One region of the Bradyrhizobium genosp. A genome, then DNA from elsewhere that is predicted to be linked to it. Evidence: predicted binding sites of a transcription regulator. Region 1 holds the regulator's gene; each other region holds the start of a gene.
The links. Region 1 encodes LexA, which represses DNA repair genes until DNA is damaged. Its sites were predicted from a motif close to TGTTCNNNNTGTGTTCNG; they were not measured.
Positions count from the first base shown of each region.

Region 2: a site for LexA is predicted at 3,233-3,250, ahead of ACP2YP_RS10565 (DUF3072 domain-containing protein). Genes of this name have one in related genera too.
Region 3: a site for LexA is predicted at 2,004-2,021, ahead of ACP2YP_RS03280 (helicase-related protein). Genes of this name have one in related genera too.

Region 1 is NZ_CP188196.1:4,632,196-4,637,246, forward strand. It holds gene ACP2YP_RS21505 (alpha-hydroxy acid oxidase) at 1-114, shown strand, start outside; gene ACP2YP_RS21510 (HAD family hydrolase) at 130-756, shown strand; gene ACP2YP_RS21515 (hypothetical protein) at 895-1,110, shown strand; gene ACP2YP_RS21520 (LuxR C-terminal-related transcriptional regulator) at 1,140-1,334, shown strand; gene glp (gephyrin-like molybdotransferase Glp) at 1,438-2,649, shown strand; gene lexA (transcriptional repressor LexA) at 2,827-3,528, shown strand; gene ACP2YP_RS21535 (hypothetical protein) at 3,706-3,909, shown strand; gene ACP2YP_RS21540 (hypothetical protein) at 4,101-4,535, shown strand; gene ACP2YP_RS21545 (ComEC/Rec2 family competence protein) at 4,546-5,051, opposite strand, start outside.
Region 2 is NZ_CP188196.1:2,261,640-2,266,690, reverse strand. It holds gene ACP2YP_RS10595 (HWE histidine kinase domain-containing protein) at 1-1,451, shown strand, start outside; gene ACP2YP_RS10590 (hypothetical protein) at 1,448-1,669, opposite strand; gene ACP2YP_RS10585 (hypothetical protein) at 1,813-2,082, shown strand; gene ACP2YP_RS10580 (hypothetical protein) at 2,179-2,421, shown strand; gene ACP2YP_RS10575 (hypothetical protein) at 2,718-2,927, opposite strand; gene ACP2YP_RS10570 (hypothetical protein) at 2,962-3,171, opposite strand; gene ACP2YP_RS10565 (DUF3072 domain-containing protein) at 3,287-3,481, shown strand; gene ACP2YP_RS10560 (DUF6496 domain-containing protein) at 3,554-3,811, shown strand; gene ACP2YP_RS10555 (hypothetical protein) at 3,824-4,186, opposite strand; gene ACP2YP_RS10550 (Do family serine endopeptidase) at 4,482-5,051, opposite strand, start outside.
Region 3 is NZ_CP188196.1:720,922-725,972, reverse strand. It holds gene ACP2YP_RS03280 (helicase-related protein) at 1-1,734, opposite strand, end outside; gene ACP2YP_RS03275 (DUF3108 domain-containing protein) at 2,305-3,114, opposite strand; gene rpmB (50S ribosomal protein L28) at 3,700-4,011, shown strand; gene ACP2YP_RS03265 (AAA domain-containing protein) at 4,147-5,051, opposite strand, start outside.

The sequences.
Region 1 (5,051 bases):
GCCACCTCGTTCGCCGAGGTCGACAAATCCTGCTTGCACCAGGCCACTGCGACCAATGCGCCGAGTGTGTTCAGCGCATTCCCGCTGTTCGACCATGAGCCCTATCGATACTGACGAGAACAGGACGCAATGACATCGCTCTCTCCCGGCAGCGCGGACGCGCTTCTGTTCGATCTCGGGCGCGTGGTGCTCGACATCGATTTCTCCAAGGCGATCGCCTGCTGGGCGGGACATGCAGGCCTCAAGCCCGAAGCCATCGTGACGCGCTATGAGCGTGACAGCGAGGCTTACCGGCTGCACGAGGTCGGCAAGATCAGCGACCAGGACTATTTCCAGTCGCTGCGCGCATCGCTTGGCATCGGAATTTCGGATGCGCAATTCCTGGAGGGGTGGAACGCGATCTTCGCCGGCGAGATGCCTCACATCGCGGAATTGCTGCCGCGCGCGGCGAAGCAGATGCCGCTCTATGCCTTCTCCAACACCAACCGACCGCATGTCGACCATTTCTCGAAAGAATATGCCGATCTGCTCAGCCATTTCCGCGAGCTGTATCTCTCCTCCAGCATCGGCCTGCGCAAACCTGATGCGGAAGCCTTCGACCATGTCGTCGCCGCGATGGGGGTGCCCGCGAACCGGATCGTGTTCTTCGATGACCTCGCCGAGAACGTCGAAGGCGCCCGCGCCCGCGGGCTGATGACGGTGCATGTCACCTCGCCCCGCGACGTCGGCATCGCATTGAAGGCGCTGGGGATCTGACCGCCGATTCCGGAACAATTACACCCGGAAATGAGGAACCAAAACACTTTGTGCATTTTTGTACAGAGTTCCGGGAACGGAATGCCCGCCTCCGGACTCTTAGAGTCCGTTGGGACTTCTACGAACGGACGTGTCATCGTGTTGGGCAAAACCTACCTCACCAAGCAGGCCTCCCTGCTGGTCAAATTCGCCAGGACTACCTCGGATTCCGAGCTGTCCGCCAAGCTGATGAGCAAGGCGGCTGATCTGAAATCTCAGGCCGATCCGATGCCCGACAAGGATCAGGGCCCCAAGGCGCCTGATGTCGCCGAAGACAGAAACTCGGCAAGGGGAAATCCGATAGACCCGTCGTGATGCTCGGCCCGGCGCCTCGGCGAAACTGCTTGCGCGAGCGCTGCGGTCTCACCCGCGCCGAAGCTCTCTTCGCCCTCGATATCGTCAAGGGCGGTGACCGCAGGGACGCCGCCGGGCGGCTCAGCGTCACCGACGGAACCGCGCGCAGCCACCTGTCGAAGATTTTTGATGAGACCGGCGTGAGCCGGCAGGCCGAGCTGGCGCGGTTGTTGTGGCAGAAATAGCTGGCCTCAGCGCCCTCTTATCCATTTTGCCTCGGCGCGCGCGCTCGGCTAGAACGCTTGCTGCAACCTGATCCTTGTGTTGCCCAAGCAGGAGCTTTCACCCGTGGCCCTGATGCCGGTCTCCGATGCGCTTGCTGCCGTGCTCGCGGGTGCGGAGCCGCTACCTGAGGAATCGGTCGCGCTCGACGAGGCCTTCCATCGCGTGCTCGCGCGCGACGTCGCTTCGCGGCGCACACAGCCGCCGCAGGCGATGTCGGCGATGGATGGCTATGCCGTGCGCGCGGCCGATGCGGCCAAGATTGATACGCAGCTCAACGTCATCGGCGAGGTCGCCGCCGGCCGTCCGTTTGCAGGAACTGTCGGCGCCGGCGAAGCCGTACGGATCTTCACCGGTGGCGTCGTTCCCGACGGCGCCGATGCGGTCGTGATCCAGGAGGACACCGTCGCCGATGGCAAGCGCATCGCGATCAAGGAGGCAGCCGTCACCGGGCGGCACATCCGCCCGGCCGGCATCGACTTCTCCGAGGGTGACGTGCTGCTGCGCAAGGGCGCCCGGCTGACCGAGCGCGACCTCGCGCTCGCCGCCGGCATGAATCACCCGCAGCTTGCGGTCCGCCGCCGTCCAAAGGTCGCGATTCTCGCTACCGGCGACGAGTTGGTGATGCCGGGCACCACGCCCGGCCATGGCCAGATCGTTTATTCCAACGGCTACGCCCTGCACGCGCTCGCCCGCAGCGAGGGTGCTGACACCATCGACCTCGGAGTTGCCACCGACACGCTTGCCGCCACCACCGCCGGCATCCGCCGCGCGCGCGACTCCGGCGCCGACATCCTGATTACGACGGGCGGTGCCTCGGTCGGCGACCACGATCTGGTGCAACAGGCGCTCCGCGACGAAGGCACCTCGATGGCGTTCTGGAAGATCGCGATGCGGCCGGGCAAGCCGATGATGAACGGGCAGCTCGGGGCGATGCGCGTGATCGGCCTGCCCGGCAATCCCGTGTCATCCTACGTTTGCGGCTTCCTGTTCATGGTGCCGCTGATTCGCGCGTTGTCGGGCCGTTCCGTGGTTCATCATCGACGCGAACGCGCCGTGCTCGGCCGCGACGTCGGCGCCAATGACCAGCGCGAGGATTATCTGCGCGCCCGCCTCGATGTGCGTGATGACGGCACGCTGATCGCCCTTCCCGTCAATCACCAGGACTCCTCGCTGCTTGCGAATCTCGCTGCGGCACAGGCACTTCTCGTGCGCACACCGTTCGCACCGAAGGCCGAAGCGGGAGCGCCCTGCGAGGTGCTGCGACTGCCCGTCTGAGCGCATCGTTCGCAACCGTTCCGCGAACTTTGTCGCGTTCACGGTAAATTAAGCAGTTGCGGAACATGTATCGAACATATAGTGTCCGTTCATGATTTGTTTCGAGCGTGGAGCGGCTTATTGCTGAATTCAGCGGTCTCGGAATCGAACGACATCAACCGGGGGACTTTGGTCGAGATGTTAACGCGCAAACAATACGAGCTCCTGCGGTTCATCAGCGAGCGCCTGAAGGAAAGCGGCGTGCCGCCCTCCTTCGACGAGATGAAGGACGCGCTCGATCTGCGCTCGAAATCGGGCATCCATCGCCTGATCACGGCGCTCGAAGAGCGCGGCTTCATCCGCCGCCTGCCCAACCGCGCCCGCGCGATCGAGGTGATCAAGCTGCCCGAACTTCAGGCCGCCGCCGGCACCCGCCGCGGCTTCACGCCGAGCGTCATCGAAGGCAATCTCGGCAAGGTGCGCACGACCTCGAGCCCACTCGCCGAGGAGGGTGAGCGTCCCGTCGCAGTGCCCGTGATGGGCCGGATCGCGGCTGGTACGCCGATCGAGGCGTTGCAGACCCGCAGCCACACCATCAGCGTCCCGCCCGACATGCTCGGCTCGGGCGAGCACTACGCGCTCGAAGTGCGTGGCGACTCCATGGTGGAGGCCGGCATTCTCGACGGCGACATGGCGCTGATCCAGCGCAACGAGAGCGCCGACACCGGCGACATCGTGGTCGCCCTGATCGACGACGAAGAAGCGACGTTGAAGCGTTTCCGTCGCCGCGGCGCCTCGATTGCGCTCGAGCCGGCGAATGCTGCCTATGAGGTCCGTATCCTGCCGCCCAACCGGGTCAAGATCCAGGGCAAGCTGATCGGGCTGTACCGGAAGTACTGAGCGCGTCGCAATCGACGACCGCCATCAACGATAGGAGCGGACGATTGTCCGCTCCGGCTGGATAGTCTTTCTGGTTTTGCACAGATTATCCGGCCCCCTCTTCAGCCCTACATCCTCGGCACGCCACAACGAAGCACGCATCGCTTCGCCGGCCTTTGAGAGACCGAGGAGACCACCATGCGCAAAATCGCATTGAGCACTATAGCAACGGCGCTGATCGCAGCATCAGCGTCGCAAGGCTTCGCTGCACAAAAGCAGCACCACGCCCGCAAAGCGTCGCAGGCAACGAGCGAGCAATTCCGCGATGCCCGCAACGCCGTCACGCAGCCGACACAGCCGGCCTGGCAGTATTCGGGCTGGTCAGCGCCCGCAGGCCGTTGACCGAACGGCTCTCCAAATGCACAGGAGCAGGCTTTGTTCCTCGCATATTTGAAAAAGATATTGTGATGGTGGCTTGCGGATCCAAGCCGCAGATTTGCCCACAACCAAGCAGACGCTTGCTAACTTCCACTCTGATAGAGGCCTGCGCCTCAGAAGGGGCGCGGTGCTCTATCCTGATTGAGGAGCACCCGATGTGTGACTATAGCCTGCATGCCGTCGCGACGCGTCCCGCAGAGGTTGGCGAGACGATCGTCACGACAACGTTCCGCGGCACCTCGACGCGCGGCTTCGCCTCCGAGGCCGACATGTCCGTTGCAGTCTGCCTGCTGCCGGGAACGGAGCTCGCCTTCGCCGACAACGTCCGCTACGACAATCGCTGGATCTGGACGCGCACCGTCAACTCGCGCGTCGGCAAGTTCGGCAAGGTCGATCCGCACATTCCCGATCGTCATCACGACGCGATCGAATTTCCCGACGGCAAATACGTCCTGGTGACGCAGCTCGTCGAAGGTCAGCGTGCAACCGTGCTGCAGCTGCCCGTGACCCAGCCGCTTGGCGAGCGCGAGCACAAGCCGCAGGTCATCGCCGACAGCCACTCGACGTCCCCGCGTCTGCCGATCGGCTAAAGGGTCGGTCTCAGTCCTCGGCCTGAAGATCGGCTTCCGACGGTGTTGCATCCCGGACGCGCGGAGTTGCGGACCGCGGCATGAGGGTCAGTTCGAAATCTCCATCGCCGGCCGCCGCCGGCGACCAGGGGCGGTTTGCGCCCCTCGCTTTCACCGACGCAATCGTAAAACCGTCGCCACGCTGCGTCAGCGCCAGCGCGCCTTGGCGCGCGAGACGCAGCCGATCGACCACCATCGCACCACAATCCGGTGGCGCGGGCCTTGCGGTCACCACCAGTGCCGCGCGGCTGCAATCGTCGCTCAGCGCGTCGATGCGTAGCGCCTGCGCAATCATCCGGCCGTCGGCGAGCGGCGTGACGCAACCGGACTCGTCGCACGACACGCCGTCACTGAATGAGGCGCTGGCGGGATCGCGCGGGTCCGCGTCCGCCGCGAGCCACTCCTTGATCAGGAAATTGTCCTTGTTGGTCCTCATCAGATGCAGCTGCCCGTCCCTGCCCCGCACTGCGACGCTCC
Region 2 (5,051 bases), 2.4 Mb from region 1:
CGGCCAAGCTGCTCGCCTACGAGGTGATCTTGAAGGACCTCGGCGAGGACCTCGTGATCGCGTCGTCCGGCCGCGAGGCGCTGGAAGTGCTGCTCAAGACCGAGATCGCGGTGATCCTGGTCGACGTCTGCATGCCCGAGCTCGACGGCTTCGAGCTCGCCGCGATGATCCGGGAGCATCCGCGCTTCCAGAAGACGGCGATGATCTTCATCTCGGCCATTCAGGTCAGCGATATCGATCGCTTGCGCGGCTACGAAATGGGCGCAGTCGACTACGTGCCAGTCCCCGTCGTGCCGGAGGTGCTGCGCGCCAAGATCAAGGTGTTTGCCGAGCTCTATCGCAAGACCCGCGAGCTCGAACGGTGGAACCAGGAGCTCGAGGATCGCGTTCGCGCGCGGACGGCTGAACTGGAGAACTCCACGGCGAAGCTGCGCGAAAGCGAGCAGCGGCGCAGCATGGCGATTGCTGCCGGCAAGATGGGGTCGTGGGACTGGGATTGGGTCAACGGCGACTGGATGTGGGACGAGGGCCAGTATCGCATTTTCGGCGTGACGCCTGAGACGTTCGACGTCACCCCGGCGACCGTTCAGGCGCTGCTCCATCCCGACGACATGGATCAGCTCCGCAAGGCGATCGCCGAGTTCAACCAGGGTACGCGCGCCTACGAAACCGAGTTCCGCGTGGTCCGGCCCGATGGCGAGGTGCGCTGGTGCGTCGGCACGGCCGCCGCAACGGTGGACGAGAGCGGCCGCGTGGTACGGGTCAGCGGCGTCACGGTCGACATCACGGAGCGCAAGCGCGCGGAGGAGCGGCAGAACCTGCTGGCGCGCGAAGTCGATCACCGCGCCAAGAATGCGCTGGCGCTGGCGCAATCGATCGTGCGCCTCACCCGCGCCGACGAGGTCAAGGCTTACGTCAACGCCGTCGAGGGGCGCATCAATGCGCTGGCGCGTGTGCACACCATCCTGTCGCTGTCGAGCTGGCAGGGCGCTGAGCTCTCCAAGCTGATCGAGGAGGAGCTTGCGCCCTATTCGCTCGGCGGACAGATCAAGCTCGCCGGTCCTGAGGTGCAGCTGCTGCCGGCGACCGCCCAGACGCTGGCGCTGGCACTGCACGAGCTCTTCACCAATTCGGCGAAGTATGGCGCGCTGTCGACCCGGTCGGGACGGCTCGCGATCGGCTGGCAGGCCGAGAACGATCTCCTCATCTTGACCTGGGAGGAGACCGGAGGGCCGCTGGTCAGGACGCCGAAATCGCGTGGCTTCGGCACAAGAAGCCTGCTGGCCAGTATTGAATCCCAGCTCGGCGGACAGGTCCAATTCGATTGGCGCGCAGAGGGCCTGTTGTGCCGTCTCGACGTACCATTGACGCGCAAGAACTCGGCGACATCGGGGGCGCAGGACAAGATCGAGGCCAGCACCTCTCCGGAACTTCAGCGCGCGTCGGGTTAGCGCGACGCAGCGACCTTCAGCCGTAACATCGGCCGCGGTTCATCAGCGACACGCCCCTCGAGCCAGGCTTCCGTTTGCGCGAGATCGCGCAACGCCGTGGCGTAGCGGCGGGCGGCGCTGCGCTCCGCACCGCGCGGCAGCTTGCGTGCCTTGCGCAACATGTCAGCCGCCGCGTTACGGTAGGCCAGCGAGCGATAGAGAAAGACCACCTTGCCCATATCGAATGTTCCCGTGTTGATGGCGTTTCATTCTCGCAAGATCGGCATGAACGCCGGATGAAGCGGCTGATAACAATTCCTTTATGAGGGATGGAACCCGCGATCACCGCGCGCGTTTGCATGCAAGATCAATCGGCAGTTCCATGCGCGCAAAAAAGTCGCCCAATAGGTCGCCAAGTCTGATCTCTCCTACTGGCGTCATCAAACTGACGACGCATGCGATGATGGGCGCGGCACTCGGCCTGACCTTCACGCTTGCGCTGATCCTGGCCAATCCTGCGGTCGCCGAATTGCTGAACCACGGCGGCCGTGCGGTAGCCTTCGTCTTTGTCGGCACGATGGTGACCACGTTTGCCATCGGCGCCGCGCTGACGGGCCTCGTGTTTATCCTCGACGAGGACAAGGAATCTTGAAGCACGCGTGAAGCGCAATGCGACGTAATTGTTCGGAACTCTCGCGGCGAATGGCGGTTGGCAGCCTGCGTCAATTCAACTCAGGAGTTCCCGCGCATGAAGACGACCAAGCTCGCTCTCGCCGTAATGTTGGCCACCGGTCTGGCCGCCGCGCCGTTCGCCGCACAGGCCAAGTCGCACAAGGCCAAGCATGATTCATCGACCTCATCCTCGCAAACGACAGGCGCCAACACGAAGTCCAAGGGCAGCGACGCCTCCGGTCAGGGCGGCTCTGGCCCCGGCTCCGACCAGGGCGGCGCCATGACGAACAACAAGAGCGCCCCGAGCAACACCAAGTAGGCTCGCGAAAGAAAGGCCCCGCGAGAGCGGGGCCTTTTGCCTTGATGCTCGAACATCCTCTCAGGGCCACATGGTCGGTGCACGGGTTAGAGCATCCCGGCCGGCCCGCCTCAAATCGTCGACCGCACATTGCCCCGATCGAACAAGATCACTCAGTCGTGCGGCAACGCGTTCACGCGTCGCCGTATCCCACGGAGGAATTTCAGCACAGACTTCATCAAGCACCACCCGCAGCAGGGCGGCCATTTCGGCATCCGGCATTGACGAGCTCTGGCATGTCGCGTTGCGCGACCGCTTTAGCTGCGTCGGATGTCAGTGATGTTAAGGCGGCGACTTGCGGAGTCCAGCTTCATGAGGTGGTCAAGCTGCGCCCGCTTGCGCGCGATCAGGAGCTGGGCCGCGGCATCGTCGAGGCCCTCACGCTGCAATTGCCGGATCGCAGAGCCGAGTTCGAGGATCTCGGCGCGTAGTTTCAGAATCCGGTAGGTGTCCGGGTCCTCCTCCACCGCCTGCCTCCATCCACCACCTGCGTGGCATGTCTCAACGGCGCGCGGGCCCGGTCTCGTTCTTCAGCGGACGAAGGCGCACCCGGTTGCGGATGTCGGGTAACACTTCGCCGCCACCAGCAGCCTTCCACTCGCCGATCAGCAGATTGATTTTCCGGCGCAGATCCATCTGCGCCTGGGCCTGCTCGGTGCAGTCGCGATCGCGATTGACGAGATCGCGCACGGACGCCTCGACATTGACCATTTCTAGCCTCAAGGCGCTGATTTTACGTCGAATTTCATTAATTCTGTTGTCCATGGCTTGTTAGAACAAAATAAGAACATATAGTCAAGCCATGAATTCGGAACGGAGAGCGGACATGCAGGTTCAGGGTAAATACGACGCCAAGGCTTTTCTCATGGAGCAGATGACTCGGGCGCAGGGGCTGCGGCTGAAGCGGCTGAGTGAAGAAGCCTACCAGCCCGCGCAATACGATCGAGATCTGTCCTTTGTCGAAGCCGCGCACCGCATCCAGGTGCTGGAGGCGGAGATCGAACTCGCGAACTCCTTCTGAAGCGCGCGGCGGGCGTCTTTGGAACGTTGCGTCAGCACTCCTGTTCTCTTCCGAGGCCAAGGGAGAGAGTTGATGGCACGCAAGGCAAAGAAGCGCCGCTACTCACGCAGCGCCGGCAGTGACGTCGAGCGCGAGATGCGGCGTTACAAGAAGGGCACGGCGAAGAGCGGACCCGGCGGTCGCGGCGGGCGCGTGAAGAGTCGCAAGCAGGCGATTGCGATCGGCCTCTCCGAGGCGCGCAAGAAGGGCAAGAAGGTGCCGAAGAAGGCCTCGAAACGGAAGACGTCCAAGAAGAAGAAGAGCTCGAAGCGCAAATCCGCCAAGCGGTGACGCTGACCAGCGTCAGGTCATGCTGCCGGGCATGAAGCAGCGGATCGAAATGCCGAACGCCGTCTTGACCGGCCAGACCATGGTGCGGCCGGCGCGGTTCGGCTCGGTGATCACGGCTTCGTCGGGGACCTCGACCCACTGCCCATCAAGGCGGACCCGGTAGTGCCCGTTGTGCGAGTCCCAATCAGGATCGGCCACGGCAACGCCGTCGGCATCCGAACAGCACGGACCGAGATGGCTGCGCAGGCTGTCGAACCAGGGCTTTAGCGGCGAGTCGACGAAGCGGCCGTCATCGCGCCCCATGGCACTTCCGGTCGACAGCACCAAAGGCGCCGCGAGCAGCACAAGCTTTAGCGAGAGCTTCAATCGATCCATGTCGGCACCGATTAAATGCGAACCACCGCCGGTTCCACAAAGCCGCCGGACGTCCGAAGTTCCACTCCTGCAATTTGCCTCGGCGCCGTCATTGCCGCCAAAGCACAGCACGCGATTTCAAAGTCTGACGAGCGAACGCGGCTTTTTCGGACGAACCCGTCATCATTGCTGCCGTTAACGAGAATGTTATCGGCGACCTGTGGGTATCTCGAACGGTGCGCGCGAAAAAGGCGGCCCGCAGGCCGCCTTTTGAATTTGCCGTCGAGACCAAGAGAAGCAAGCAGAGGCAAGCAGATCAGGCGAGCGGCACCGCCACGAAACGGGTCGCCTCCGCGCTCTTCACCTGCAACAGCACGCTGTTCTTTCCGGACGATTTGGCCTGCGCCAGCTCGGAGCGGACGTCACCGACATTGGCGACCGCCTTGCCACCGACATTGAGGATGACATCGCCGGTCTGGATGCCGCGCTGCGCCGCCGGTCCCTGCGGATCGACCTCGGTCACCACGACGCCCTTCTGGCCCGCGCCCTGGACGTCGCTGGCCGGCGCCAGGCTGAGGCCGAGGCGCGGCGTGCCGGGGGCCTGCTGCGTCTTGCCGTCGTCAGTGTTGCCGCTTCCTTTGGCCTGCTGCTCGTTCGGCAGTTCGCCGAGCGCCAGCGTCACCGTCTTGGTGTCGCCCTTGTGGACGACATCGAGCTTCACGGACGTGCCCGGCGCCAGCGTGGCGATGGTGCGGGCGAGATCGCGGGAGTCCTTGATCGCGGTGCCGTTGACGGCGGTGATGACGTCGCCCGCCTCGATGCCGGCCTTCGCCGCCGGGCTGCCATCCTGCGGGTTGTCGACGATCGCGCCGCGCGCCGCCTTGAG
Region 3 (5,051 bases), 3.9 Mb from region 1:
GCCGGTCCAGCGGATGGTGCCGTCCGAGGTCAGCACGAACTGATCGTCCGGAGCGTTGCCCAGCCTTTCGGCACGCGTGTTGATCTCGCCGGCGAGCACCGCTTGCGCGGCAGCCTGCAAGGCTTTCGCATCGGAGCCGGCTTCCGCCGCATCCGGTGCAAAGGTGAAGCCATCGAGGCGGCCGATGACATGGCCTTCGACGATGACTTCGCCGGTCTTGCCGATTTCCGTATTCAAGCTCGTGTTCTCCCGCAGGCGGCGCATCAATACACTGGTCCGGCGATCAACGAAACGCTCAGTCAAGCGTTCATGGAGCGCATCCGATAATTTATTTTCGACCTCGCGGGCGATCCCCTGCCAGCGTTCGGGGTCTTTCAGCCAGTCCGGGCGGTTGGCGACGAAGGTCCAGGTGCGGATCTGCGCGATTCGGGCCGACAGCGTGTCGATGTCGCCGTCGATGCGGTCGGCCTGGTCGATCTGGGCGGCAAACCAGGAGTCGGGAATGCATCCCTTCTGCATCAGGAAGCCGTAAAGCGTGGTGACGAGCTCGGCGTGGGCCGCCGGCGACAGTTTTCGGTAGTCAGGGACCTGGCAGGCCTCCCAGAGGCGTTCCACGGCGGCCTTGCCATGCGCGATATCGCGCACCTCGACGTCACGGGCGGCGTGGTCGAGCACGCGCATGTCTTCCGCGATGGGCGCCCGCGTCAACGTCTCATGGCCGGGGGACAGGTTCAGCGACACCTGCAGCGCGCCGAGCGAGGAGAAATCGAGCTTCGCGTTGCGCCATTGCAGCATCTTCACGGGGTCGAAGATGTGGTTCTGGAGCGCGTTCACGAGCTCGGGCTCGAACGGGCCGCAGCGGCCGGTGGTGCCGAAGGTTCCGTTGCGCGTGGCGCGGCCGGCGCGGCCGGCAATCTGCGCGAACTCGGCCGGCGTGAGCCTACGGAACTGATAGCCGTCGAACTTGCGGTCGGAGGCAAAGGCGACGTGGTCGACGTCGAGATTGAGGCCCATGCCGACGGCGTCGGTGGCGACGAGATAATCGACGTCGCCGTTCTGGAACATCTCGACTTGTGCGTTCCGTGTGCGCGGCGACAGCGAACCCAGCACCACCGCGGCGCCGCCATGCTGGCGCTTGACCAGCTCGGCGATGGCGTAGACCTCGTCCGCCGAGAACGCGACAATCGCCGTCCGGCGCGGCTGGCGCGTGATCTTGCGGTCGCCGGCGAATTCGAGCTGCGACAGCCTGGGACGGGTGATCATGGAGACGCCGGGCAGCAGCCGCTCGATGATCGGGCGCATGGTGGCAGCGCCCAAGAGCAGCGTCTCGTCGCGGCCGCGGCGGTTGAGGATGCGGTCGGTGAAGACGTGGCCGCGCTCCAGGTCGGAGGCGATCTGGATCTCGTCGACGGCGAGGAAGGAGACGTCGAGGTCGCGCGGCATCGCCTCGACCGTCGAGACCCAATAGCGCGGGTTCTTCGGCTTGATCTTCTCCTCGCCGGTGATCAGCGCGACGCTATCTGCGCCGACGCGCCCGACGATCTTGTTGTAGACCTCGCGCGCCAACAGCCGCAGCGGCAGCCCGATCAGCCCTGAGGAATGCGCGAGCATCCGTTCGATGGCGAGATGGGTCTTGCCGGTGTTGGTCGGCCCGAGCACCGCAGTGACGCCGGCGCCAGGCACGCGATCGGAAGGCGCGCGCTCGGAAGCGAAGGGGGAGGGAGAAAAGGCCATGTCTGGTTGATTAGGTAATGGCGATTGGGGCGAATGTCAGTGCTGTTTGGGGCGGCGGGGTGTGGAGCGCTCGCCATACGCACAACTGTCATCGCCCGGCTTGACCGGGCGATCCAGTACGCCGAGGCGACTGTGGCTGAGCCGAGGGGCCGCGGCGTACTGGATGCCCCGGTCAAGCCGGGGCATGACAGCGGAGTATGCGGTGGCGTTCCCCCAAATCCCGCGCAACTGTCTCACTTTGCGACGCTTTTCCTTGTGGCCTTAAGCTCCGGAACGACTCTAGAACGAATCGCGGCCGAATCGCTGACTCCCCGGTGAGTCCTGTTACGTTCACGCAACATGTCGCGGGACTCTGATTTCCATCGCACTAGATGGAGTTTTGGGCTGTCGCACAAGCGACGATTTGATGACGGATTTCGTTAAGTTGGGGACGGCACGGAGTCGAATCAGAATCGGGCAGGAGTCAAATGGATTCCGGGATCCGAGGCCCTCTCAGCCCATGTCGCGAAAACAACCCCATGCACAGTAGGTAAGTCGTTGATATCACTAGGATGACCGCAGCAGCGGCGGCTACTGCGTCTTCGCGACCCTTGGCGGCTGGGCGGTGGTGATGAAGCTGGTTGCTTCCAGCATCGCCGGCCCCAAGGGCGTCGGCACTTTCAGCCAGAACGGGACCAGAATCCGCGTGCCCGCGACCGGCGCGAAGGCGATCTCGATGTTGCGCTGGGCGGCGAGGTATTTGATCACGGGGCGGTCGGGGATGTAGCCGGCGACAGGCACGAAATAGAGCGCGCAGACCACGACCGGCCCGCGATAGCCCTTCTCGGCCTTAACGGTCTCCATGCGCTTGAAATCGAGCTTGAGCTCGTAGCGCATGCGGCCGTCGAACACGGCGGCGCTGCTGTGGCAGGCCTCTGCGGACAGCACATCGCCGGTGCCGGGCACGCGCAGCAGCGAGGCCGTCATCGGATCCCAGACGCCGCGGCGATGGGCCTCGGTGACGACGATGCGGTCGGCATCAACAGGCGGCTCCGGAATGATGCCGAACTCCTTCACATTGCCCTTGTCGAGGGTGATGTGGATCTCTTCGGTCTTCTTCGAGGTGGTGGTGGAGGCCTGGTAGGCGGTTGCGACCAGCGCGCCATTGACGACGCGGCCTTGGCTAGCGCCGGTGCCGGACCCGCCCGCGAACGATTTCAGGATCCCGGTGGTGCCACCGGAGGCGGCGGCGGAAAACAAATCGTCCTGGATATCGATGTTCCAGGCGCCGCGGCCGACCGGAATGCCTGAGAGCGTCGCCTCATACTGCGCCTCGAGCTTGCCCTGAGCCGCCGCCGGCTCCGCCGCCCACGCCACGACCAGCCCGCCAAGAGCGGCCAGCGCCAGCCGGCCGGCCGAGCGCAGCCGGGGCGGAAAGAGGGGTGAGGCGTGCACGAGACGATCCAATCGGGAAGCGAGTGTCTGTTACTTAAGCCTGTTACGGCCGCAAGCAATGCATCCGGGCGCCGAGAGCCGGGAACTCAGTGGACTCTTTCGGCGGTGAATACGCCCTTTATGTGATGGTAAGGCGTTTCAAACATTGCCGTTTTGGTGGTCGGCCCGCGCTCTCGCCCCGGGCTCCAACACCTCTCCCGCGTGCGGGAGAGGTCGCGCGCAGCGCGGGTGAGGGCTCTCTCCTCTTGGGGGCACCATCCCTGCTAGCAACTGCCCCACCGTTGAGGCACCCTCTCCCCACCCCTCCCCCGCAGGCGGGGGAGGGAGCGCACCTATTCTGCGGCTTGAGACCCCGGGTTCGGTCTCGCGCCCGCCCCGGCACGACGGGCCAAAAACGGCCCGTCGCCTTGACGTCCCGCCGCTTCCCCCCTATACGTCCGCCCGCTCCCTGCAAGGACAGAGAATTTGCCCCCGTGGCGCCCCGGATGGCGGCCGCAACTCGTTGGGGGCTTAGACTGAAGGATTTGTGACATGTCTCGCCGCTGCGAACTGACGGCCAAGGGCCCCCTCGTCGGCCACAAGGTCAGCCACTCCAACATCAAGACCAAGCGCCGCTTCCTGCCGAACCTCGTCAACGTGACGTTCATCTCGGAAGCCCTGGAGCGCAACGTGCGCCTGCGCGTCTCGACCAACGCGGTCAAGAGCGTCGACCACAATGGCGGCCTCGACGCCTTCCTGCTCAAGGCCAAGGCCGACGTGCTGTCGCCGCGCGCCCTCGAGCTGAAGCGTGCCATCCAGAAGAAGGTCGGCCCGACGCCTGCGCCGGTCAAGAAGGCCAGCTAAGCGAATTTTGGAATCGGGCGGGGGCTAAGTTGCGTCGCGTGGCGTTCTTAGCCAAGTTGAGTTTTGCGTTGCGGCCGGATCGAAAGATCCGGCCGTTTTTGTTTTTGGGCACCGCCGATCAAAAACATGCGGCGGTCAGATCGCGACCTCATCTCGCCGAGTCTCAGCCGAGACTACGGTGTGAGTACTTTCAACACCTTCAATCAGGACCTTTCTGAGCTTGCCATGCTCGAGAACGAGATCAACTTCGTCCCCCTCTTCGGCCATCAAGACGGCTTGGCCGAGAGGTGTCCCCACCGAGAGCCTTCCCTTATCCAAATCGTTTGCTCCCTCCACCAACCGCACCGACAATCTTTTCTGATCATCTGCGAAGACAAGCACAACCTTGTCCCCTATTCTGATCTTGCCCCCAATTGGGGCAGAGCTCGATGTGTCGATCTCAGCGCCTTCGGCTTGCTCAACAAGACTGGCGACAAAGTCCTGCGACGGCATCTGAATGACCCGATGTTCAGTGTACCTGTGAACTAAATCTCCTCTAGCGTCATTTAGAATTGGCTCAATGCCCATACGCGAAAGCAGCCCGCACAGATCACCTAAAATCGCATCAGGATCTCGATAGAAGCTAGAGGCGAAACACCGCCAGAACCGCCAACCAACACGCTCCAATGTTCGCTGCCGTCGCATGTCTTGCTGCCAATGTTCTGGCCCATGATATCGATCACCATCGCACTCAACAGCAAGCCGAGCTCCGGTCGCACCTTCAACAACCATATCGATTCGATATCCAATCGAACCCACCTGACCGTGAACGCGGTAACCGCGCTCCAGCAATCGCTGCATTAAGTCGCGCTCAAAGTTCGACTCACATGTCGATAGAGCGTCCGAAACCTTTTCGCGATCTGGCATTGGTCTTTCGAAGTGCGCAATAAGGCGAGCCTTCAGATCGTTCGGATTCAACTCCTCTCGCCGCACCGATCGCACCAAAACTACACGATCGCGGGCTCGCGAGACCGCCACGTTAAATCGCTGCTCGTACCGCA